Regions from separate parts of the Leuconostoc garlicum genome, predicted to be linked through region 1. Evidence: predicted binding sites of a transcription regulator. Region 1 holds the regulator's gene; the other holds the start of a gene.
The links. Region 1 encodes HrcA, which represses chaperone genes, less so after heat shock. Its sites were predicted from a motif close to TTAGCACTCNNNNNNNNNGAGTGCTAA; they were not measured.

Region 2: a site for HrcA is predicted at 2,725-2,751, ahead of groES (co-chaperone GroES). Genes of this name have one in related genera too.

The regions. Positions count from the first base shown of each region.
Region 1 is NZ_CP016329.1:1,550,115-1,555,293, forward strand. It holds gene dnaK (molecular chaperone DnaK) at 1-1,080, opposite strand, end outside; gene grpE (nucleotide exchange factor GrpE) at 1,169-1,741, opposite strand; gene hrcA (heat-inducible transcriptional repressor HrcA) at 1,783-2,811, opposite strand; gene ribF (riboflavin biosynthesis protein RibF) at 2,934-3,884, opposite strand; gene truB (tRNA pseudouridine(55) synthase TruB) at 3,887-4,795, opposite strand; gene A9176_RS07890 (PTS sugar transporter subunit IIA) at 4,782-5,179, opposite strand, start outside.
Region 2 is NZ_CP016329.1:757,998-763,176, reverse strand. It holds gene A9176_RS03985 (prenyltransferase) at 1-588, opposite strand, end outside; gene groL (chaperonin GroEL) at 712-2,331, opposite strand; gene groES (co-chaperone GroES) at 2,416-2,700, opposite strand; gene A9176_RS03970 (YitT family protein) at 2,848-3,681, opposite strand; gene A9176_RS03965 (DUF956 family protein) at 3,681-4,058, opposite strand; gene A9176_RS03960 (PTS system mannose/fructose/sorbose family transporter subunit IID) at 4,194-5,105, opposite strand; gene A9176_RS03955 (PTS mannose/fructose/sorbose transporter subunit IIC) at 5,120-5,179, opposite strand, start outside.

The DNA.
Region 1 (5,179 bases):
AACGTCCTTCACGTCACCAGTAATCACACCACCTTGAACTGCTGCACCAAGGGCAACCGCTTCATCAGGATTGATTGAGTGGTTAGGTTCCTTACCAGTCAACTTCTTAACAGATTCTTGTACGGCTGGAATACGTGTTGAACCACCGTTCAAGATGACTTCATCGATGTCTGAGAATGACAAACCAGCATCCTTCAAAGCATTCAAAACTGGTTGTTCAGCCTTCTTGATCAAGTCAGCTGTCAATTCGTTGAACTTTGCACGTGTCAATGATGTTTGCAAGTGCAATGGGCCTTGGTCACCTGAAGCAATAAATGGCAAATCAATTTGTGCTTCAGTTGCTGAAGACAACGTCTTCTTAGCTGATTCTGCGGCATCCTTCAAACGTTGCAAAGCTAACTTGTCTTCCTTCAAATCAATGCCATTTTCAGCCTTGAATTGTTCAGCCAAGTAATCAATGATCTTGTTATCGAAGTCATCACCACCAAGGTGTGTGTCACCATTTGTTGACAAAACTTCAAAGACACCATCACCTAATTCAAGGATAGACACATCGAATGTACCACCACCCAAGTCGTAAACAAGGATCTTTTCATCCTTATCCAACTTGTCCAAACCATAAGCTAACGCAGCAGCTGTTGGTTCGTTAATGATACGTTCAACTTCAAGACCGGCAATCTTACCAGCATCCTTAGTTGCTTGACGTTGTGCATCGTTGAAGTAAGCAGGCACTGTGATAACAGCCTTTTCAACCTTTTCACCCAAGTAGTCTTCAGCATAACCCTTGATGTATTGCAAAATCATGGCTGAAATTTCTTGTGGTGTGTAGTCCTTGCCGTCAACGTTGATCTTGTAGCCAGCTTCACCCATGTGTGACTTAATTGAAATAATTGTGTCAGGGTTCGTGATGGCTTGACGCTTAGCCACGTCACCAACTTGTGTTTCGCCATTCTTAAATGACACAACAGATGGTGTTGTACGACCGCCGTCTGGGTTTGTGATGATCTTTGGTTCGCCACCTTCAAGGACGGCAACTGCTGAGTTTGTTGTTCCTAAATCAATACCGATAATCTTTGACATGAATTAATTCTTCCTTTACTTTTTTAATCTTTTATTTTTTAACTTTTTAAGGTGTGGTGCACACGCTGAATCACCATGACAATTGTTGTTATTTCGCCACGGCAACCATTGCTGGTCGAAGGACGCGATCTTGAATCATATAGCCTTTTTGCAAAACAGCGGCAATTTCATCAGACGCAACATCCTCTGAGGCAACACTTTGAATGGCTTGGTGCTTCGTTGGGTCAAATGCTTCCCCAACTTCACCCGTTGCTGAAATACCATTATCAGCTAAGGCTTGCACCAATGTCTTCAGTGTCATTTCAACACCTGTTTTAATTTGCTTTGTTACTGTATCATCTGCTTCAACTTGCAATGCGCGTTCAAGATTGTCAACCACTGGCAAAACTGCGCCGGCCAATTTCTGACCATCATACTTGCGCACATTTTGCACTTCGCGGGCATGACGTTGTTGAATATTTTGAATTTCCGCTTGTGAACGCAACAGCTTGTCTTCTAATTCCGCAACCTTAGCTTCAAGGTCTGCAATTTGACTTGCTTCTGAATTTTCTACTGGTGCTTCATCTTCTTGCAAAACATCAGTTTCTGCTTCGATTTGTTCCGTTACAGCTTCATCATCAACTGCGCCATCTTCTACAACGATTTCTTCGTCGTTCTTCATTGCTTCTTTCGCTTCATCTGCCACGTAAGTGACCTCCTAATTTATGTATATTCGAGCATCTTTTGGCTTAACGCTTCACCAAAGGCATCCATCAACAAGACGTTGCGCGCATAAGGCATCCGAATTGGGCCAAGCAATGCAATCACCCCATCCCCTTGATTTGGTACCTGAAAGGCACTCGTAATCAAGCTAAAGGATTGTAATAAGGGTTCATCGATTTCTTGCCCAATCTTAACTGTCACCTGATGTGGGACAGCTGTCGCCACACGTCGGATATCAGGTGCTGATGACAGAAACTCTAGCAAATGCTTCACTTTCTGTGTTTCATCAACATTTTCACCGAAATCCAACACGTTCAGTCGACCACCAATATGCACATTATCGCCAATCGATCGCGCTAAGACGTCGCCAAACAATTGCAAGAAGGCAGCTGGTGTCTTAATCACCCGATTCATTTGCGTTGGCAACTCATCTGATTGCATCAGTTGCAACACTTCCAAAATCGGATGGCCAATCATCTGATCATTGATATACTTAACCATACTATCTAACGATGATATCGCTAACTCGCGCGGTAATTTGAATGTCTGACTGGTCACTTTACCGTCACTGGTTACCAGCACGGCAATTAACTGATGATTCTCCAACGGCACCAAACGGAACCCCGACACTTTGATGTTTAACCCTTTTGGCTTCAAAATCAAAGCAGTTGCACCGGTTAATTCTGATAGCGTCCGCGCAGCTTCATCAAGCAAGTCATCAATTTCATGAAAAATCCCACGAAACGAATGCATCACCATCGCCACATCTTGCTGTGTTGCGGGACGTGTCGCCATGAGGTGATCGAGATAATAACGATAACCAGCACACGACGGTACCCGTCCCGCTGAAGTATGTAGTTTTTTAATCAGATCAGCTGACTCTAATGCAGCCATTTCATTACGAATTGTTGCGGAACTCACTTTAATATCAAGCTGTTCCTGCAAACTTTTCGACCCGACTGCTCGCGCAGTGTGTGTGTACTCGTAAATGATGGCGCTTAAAATTAATTTTTGTCTTTCTGTTAGCATGCCATCACCTCCGTTTTAGCACTCATAGATACCAACTGCTAACATCTATTATCATACACCCTTTCCGAAAAAAATGCAAGCATTTTAGCACTCTTTTTATTCGAGTGCCAAATAAAAAGCACTTAACGCTTGTTAAGTGCTTTAAAATACTGTCGTGTCGCCTGTTCATCGTGCTGTAACTGCGTGATTAAATCAGGTACCGACGTGAATTTGACTTCGCCGCGTAAGTAATGATGCCAAGCAACCGTCACCGCTTCCCCATAAATTTGTTGTTTGAAATCTAAAATGTTGATTTCAACAGTGATTGGTCGGGCATCACCAAATGTGACGTTTCGGCCGATACTTGCCATCCCTTGATACCACTGTCCAGCAATTTCAATCCCAACCACATAAACCCCAATACCAGGCAGCCATTCTAATTCTGGTGTTTGAATATTAGCCGTAGGGAAACCCAACTCACGTCCGCGTGCTTCACCATGAACAACTGTGCCAGTCGTTTGATAAACACGCCCTAACTGATGATTAACTGTTTGCATATCGCCAGCGTCTAACGCACGTCGGATTGCCGAAGAGCCTACTTTTTGGTGTGACTCTTCAAAAGGTGGTACCGTAATCACATCAAAGCGGTTGGCGGCGTACTGATCTAATACTTGCATATTGGCCGTCTGTTGATCACCACCATAGAGGTGATCAAACCCCGCAACCACAGTCATTGGTTGTAAGGGCAATAGCACCTCATCGACGAACTGCTGGGGCGCAAGTTGTGCCAATTGCGAGGTAAAGCGCATCACATACACGCGATCAACGCCCAGCGCTTCAAATAAGGCCACCTTTTGATCAAGTGGCGTTAAATAATGTAAGGGCTGCGTGAGGGTCTTAAACACCACAACTGGATGCGGATCATAAGTTAGGACCGCTAGCGGTACCCCTAACCGATCAGCTTCCGCTTTAGCTGCTTGTATCACTGCTTGATGACCCAAATGGACCCCATCAAAAAAGCCCATCGTCACCACTTGAGGTTGCGATGATTCAAAATTTTGAATTGGATAATGTAACGGAACGGTTTCTATCATAGTTATTCGTTTGTAAACACATAGCGTGATTGCCAGTGGTGTTCAGCAGCTTGATACGCATAAACTGCCTTTAATTCCCCTTGATAAGTTAACTGCAAATAAGTGTCGGCCGCTGGCCAGGTGGTGATTTTTTGCCCGTTTTTGACCGCAAACCACTCGTCATCCGTCAAAGCTTTCACCGGCCATGTCAACACCGTTTGAATGGGGACGACTAGCTTTAAGACATCTTCTCGTGGCAACGACGTGATCGTTTCTAATGGCGTTGCCGCTGACAAAGGCATCCCGCTCCCCATCGTTCGCGTTAAGCTGGTCATGGTCGCTGGGACTTCTAATTGCTTACCGGTGTCAACGGCCAGTGTCCGAATATACGTCCCTTTTGACACTGTTGCTTCAAAGTTAAATTTTTGCTGTTGTTGCTGATAACGCACTGCTGATGTCCGATGAAAATCATAAATCATGGCATCACGAACTGGTCGCGTCACAGTTTCACCTGCCCGTGCGTATTCATATAGACGTTTGCCGGCGACTTTAACAGCTGAAAACATCGGTGGTACTTGTTGAATTGGCCCGTTCAATTGCGCAATAGCCTGATCAATGGCTGCGTCCGTATAAGGCGTTGTAATCGGTTGTTCGGCTACCACGTCCCCGTCAAGGTCTTCAGTTTCCGTTGCAAAACCTAACGTAATTTCGCCGATATAACGTTTTGGTCGTGCTTGTAATTCATCAATTAGTTTGGTTGTTTTTCCCAAAGCGACAACTAAGACACCATCAACATTGGGATCTAACGTCCCAGCATGACCGACCTTTTTTTGACCGACAGCGCGCCTTACTTTGGCCACGACGTCAAATGACGTGACCCCTTTTGGTTTATTGACGACCAAGATGCCGTCAACTGGATTATTCTTTTGCATCGATTTCCTCTTGCGACCGCCAGATATTTTGTCCAGCATAAACTGCACCATAGCTGACAAATGGCGTCGCCTGCGCTTCAAATAAGACATACACGCGAACAGACTGATCGTGCTGACGAACTGAACCAATCAAATCGCCTGCGTGTAATTGTTGCCCCGCACGATAAGATGCCAATCTGACATCCTGAGCCTTTTCACACATCACTTGCACGGTAACAGTCCCGTAACGTTCACTGCGAATTGTGATCGCCTGTGGTACCGCATCTGTGACAATCCCTGCCACTGGTGACATGATATCACGGCCGTTTGGAATCATCATAAAACCATGACGATTGTTTAACTGGTCATTATCGAGCGTAATTCTTTGCAGTTGTCCCGTGACTG
Region 2 (5,179 bases), 790 kb from region 1:
ATGATCCGCAATATTATTGGCCAACATAATTTCTGCAATAAACACTGTCAACGGGAAGCTGACCACAAACCATTGGAGTAAGACACTCGGCATAGGGGTCATGTGCGTGTTGACGTACACTTGTGCGACAAAGATAAAGTAACCCATCGTCAAACCAGAGACAAGTTCACCAAATGGCGTGTTCGTAATTGGCTTTGGCCCTGCTGAATAAAGATAACCAATTAAAAAACTGACAATCCCAATAATCCAAGTCACATAACCAGTACGTAATGCTACAGCGACGCCAGCCAATGCTGCAATCACACCTAACACGAGCGCAACATTTCGCACTTGATGGTTAGAAATTTCTTCGCCGGCCGCTTCTTCACGTAAAAAGGCGTTGTTCTTTTGCCGTTTCGCATCTTCATAACGATTAAATGTATTAACTGCTAAATGCACGCTAATCGTTGCGATGATGAGCAACGTTGCATTCAACCAACTTAACCGTGCATATTGCCATTGACTATAAGCTAACCCCACCAGCAATGGTGCAACACTGGGGATTACCACCCGAATTTCAACTAAATCTAAAAACTGTTTTGGTGTCATTGTTGTATTAACCTCTAGTAACCTATTCTACCAGAAAAATGCAATCGACGACATGCCCGCTCATGCGTTCACAACACAAAAAAACACGACCTTAAGTCGTGTTTTTAAATTCAATTTACCAGATTACATCATACCTGGCATACCACCTTGTGGCATTGCAGGCATAGCATCATCTTTTGGTAATTCAGCAACCACTGCTTCAGTTGTCAACAACAAAGCTGAGACTGAGGCGGCATTTTGCAATGCTGAACGTGTTACCTTTGTTGGGTCCACGATACCAGCGGCAATCATGTCAACCCATTCACCAGTTGCAGCATTGAAACCAAAGCCTTCTGGTTGTTCCTTCAACTTGTTAACAATAACTGAACCTTCAAGACCAGCGTTTTCAGCGATTTGACGAACAGGTGCTTCCAATGCCTTCATCACAGTGTTCACACCAGTTTGAATGTCGCCTTCTTCTGACAATTCAGCAACAGCTGAAATAGCATTCACAAGAGCTGTACCACCACCGGCAACGAAGCCTTCTTGAACGGCAGCGCGTGTTGCGTTCAAGGCGTCTTCGATACGGTACTTACGTTCCTTCAATTCAGTTTCAGTTGCCGCACCAACGTTAATCACAGCAACACCACCAGACAACTTTGCCAAACGTTCTTGCAACTTTTCACGGTCAAAGTCAGATGTTGTTTCAGCAATTTGTTGCTTGATTGTTTCAACGCGAGCAGCTACAGCAGCCTTATCACCGGCACCTTCAACGATTGTTGTGTTGTCCTTTGTGACGTTAACCTTGCTTGCTTGACCAAGTTGATCAATTGTCACGTCCTTCAAGTTCAAACCAAGGTCTTCAGCAATTACTGTACCACCAGTCAAAATAGCGATATCTTCAAGTTGTGCCTTACGACGGTCACCAAAGCCTGGTGCCTTAACGGCAACAACATTAAACGTACCACGCATCTTGTTCAAAACAAGTGTTGGCAAAGCTTCCCCAGTAATGTCGTCAGCAATGATCAACATCGCACGACCTTGTTCAACCACTTGTTGTAATACTGGCAAAATTTCTTGAATGTTGGCAATCTTCTTGTCTGTGATCAAGATGTAAGGGTTGTCCAAGTTAGCTTCCATCTTTTCACTGTCTGTGACCATGTATTGTGACATGTAACCACGATCAAATTGCATCCCTTCAACAACATCCAAAGTTGTTTCGATACCCTTTGATTCTTCAATTGTGATAACACCGTCGTTACCAACCTTTTCCATCGCTTCCGCAATCAAAGCACCAACTTCTTCGTTAGCAGCTGAGATTGAGGCGATTTGAGCGATTTCAGCCTTCGTATTAACAGGGTGTGACATGTCGTGCAACTTTGCAACGGCTGCGGCTGTCGCACGTTCGATACCAGTACGGATACCTACAGGGTTCGCACCAGCAGTCACGTTCTTAAGTCCTTCACTCACGATAGCTTGTGTCAAAACTGTGGCTGTTGTTGTACCGTCTCCGGCAATGTCATTTGTCTTTGAAGCCACTTCGGCAACTAACTTAGCCCCCATGTTTTCAAAGTGATCTTCTAATTCGATTGCCTTAGCGATCGTCACACCATCATTTGTAATAGTTGGTGTGCCATATGATTGTTCCAACACAACGTTACGACCCTTTGGTCCAATTGTTGTCTTAACAGTGTCAGCTAACTTGTCGACACCGACCTTCATCTTAGCACGAGCATCTTCTGAAAACTTAATTTCTTTTGCCATGATTACATTCCCTCTCTAGTAATTCATTTTAAATATACAGTTTAAATATATAGTTGTTTGCGCCACATTCACTCGGCACAAAAATTACGCCACAATGGCAACGATATCCTTTTCATGTAGTGCAAGGTAGTCATTTCCTTCAAATGATACTTCTTGCCCCGCGTACTTATCAAAAAGTACTTCATCACCTGTCTTCACAGTTAATTCGCGGACTGTCCCATCGTTTAGGACGTATCCTGAACCTACGGCAACGACCTTACCTGTGACTGGCTTTTCCTTAGCATTTGTTGCTAAGAGAATGCCACCAACAGTTTCTTCCGCAGCTTCAGTTACTTCAATAATCACGCGATCACCCAATGGCTTCAACATGAGACATACCTCCAGTTTTTAGTTTTAGCACTCTTTTTACACGAGTGCTAATTACAACTATTATTATAGCACTGTCCGGACATTTGTCAATAAAAAAAGCCTACTTTTGTAGACTAATTTTGTCGTTCAAAGTAGACTCAGCTATCACTAAATAAATGTGCCACCGTGCGCTTCACTAATGTCGTAAGCAATCATGAAAGCCGTGGGGTCAACTTGATGCACACCGCGCACTAAATGATTGTAATCTTGATTTTCTAGAATCACCATCAACATGTCCCGATCGCTATCCGTGTATCCACCACGAACATTCATCAGTGTGTAGCTCGTATCATTTTCTTTCAAATAGGCTTTAACGGCTTCAATGTGATCATTACTCGTGATGTACACCATTTTACGTCGGTCAAGCCCTGTCTCAATATAGTTCATCACAACGGCCGTAATGATGAGCGAAAACACCGCTAAAATAAAGGCTTCCAGACCATCCGTCAACAGGTTACCTAATGAGACAAAGAGATCGATAACCAACAGCGATAGCGCTGGTGCAATGCGAAAATATTTCTTCAAAATCATCGGTGGCACAGCTGTACCACCACTAGACGCTTCCACACGATAAAGCATCGCCACACCAAACGCAAAGATTGCCCCACCAACCAAGACAGCAAACGTTCTATCGGTCAAAACTTGATGGCTAGGTGTTATTTTCAATAATATCGGCAATAACAGGCTGCCAAAGGTAATACGCACCGTTGTGCCACGATCTAAGAAAATTGCCGCCAGGATAATCATCAAAATATTAACCACTAAGACGGTCACTGCACGATCAATCCCAACTAATTCATTCAGCAAAATAGCAAACCCTGTCGCCCCACCAGCCGCAACTTTGGCTGGTGCGTAAAAAAAGTTAATGCTAATGGCAACGAATTCCAAAGCGACAACAATCGTTAAATAACGTAAAATCTGGTACTGCCGTAATATTTTCATTAAACGCCTTTCTTTTTATCCTTCTTTTTAAATAGTGCTTTCAAACGTGAGATTAAAGTTGGTTGTTTCAAGACCTTTTCATGACCAATCTGATCACGAATTGCCTTTAACACTTTGCCAGACTCCGGTGATGAAAAGGAAAAACTGCCACGATCTGTGTCAACTCGGAAACGCCGACTGACCCGATGACGGGCAACACTTGTATACACCGCCGTTACATTCGCCCAAGGAATTTGAATATAATCAGCGACGTTATTATCATTAAAAAATTCAAATGCGCGATCACCCACTAGAAATTTACCGTATTGCGCACCAATACCTAAATACGAAATCCCTTTAGCTGTTAACGCTACTTTAGTATTCAGTGATTGTACCATTATGATTACCCTCCTCACCTATCATACTTTAATCGTATCATTAAATGATAGGCATACTCAATAACTTTTCTTTTATGTACAAAGGCGCTCGTCGAAAATGACGGGCGCCCTTTATCGTAATAATTTAATTCATGCTTACATGATGTGCAAGGCATGCATGATGATTCCGAAGACGAAGATACCAACAATCATTGCAATTGGTGATACGTTCTTCTTCAACAACCACATAGCGAAGAATGTCAATGCCAATCCCATCAAACCAGGAACCAAACTATCCAAGTTTGCTTGCAATGTGTTTGGTGCCATCTTTGTCAATGACAAACCAGCAGCTTGATCACTCAAGATTTGTTGCAACTTACCACCAGTCACAGCGCCACTTGGGAAATCAATGTAAGCCCCTTCAGCCAACTTCTTAGCTGGTAGGTTAACGACAAACTTGATTGAAACCCAACGCTCAACCAGAACGGCCAAGATAAACATTCCCAGGATTGACGCACCCTTAGTGATGTCCTTCAAGAGACCACCTGACAAATCTTGTGTAATTGCAGAACCGGCCTTGTAACCGAATTCTTGGGTATACCAGATAAATGACATACGAATCAAGTTCCACAAAACGAAGAACAAGATTGGGCCAAGAATGTTACCAGAAAGGGCCAATGAGGCACCCAAAGCACCCAAGATTGGACGCAATGTGAACCAGAAGACCGGATCACCGATACCAGCCAAAGGTCCCATCATACCAATCTTCACACCTTGAATGGCTGTGTCATCAATTGCAGCCCCATTGGCACGTTCTTCTTCCAATGCCAATGTCACACCAATGATTGGTGATGCAACATAAGGGTGTGTGTTAAAGAATTCCAAGTGACGCTTCAAAGCGGCTACTCGATCTTCTTTTGTGGTATATAACTTCTTAATTGCTGGGATCAAGGCATAAGCCCAACCCACGTTTTGCATACGTTCGTAGTTCCATGAACCTTGTAAGAACTGTGATCGCCATGCAACAGATAGACGATCGTTACGTGATAATTCAATTTTTTCAGCCATCATGTTGCTCCTTCCTAGTATTGATCCAAAATGTCACCGACTGGGTCACCCGAGCCGTTACCATTTGAACCACC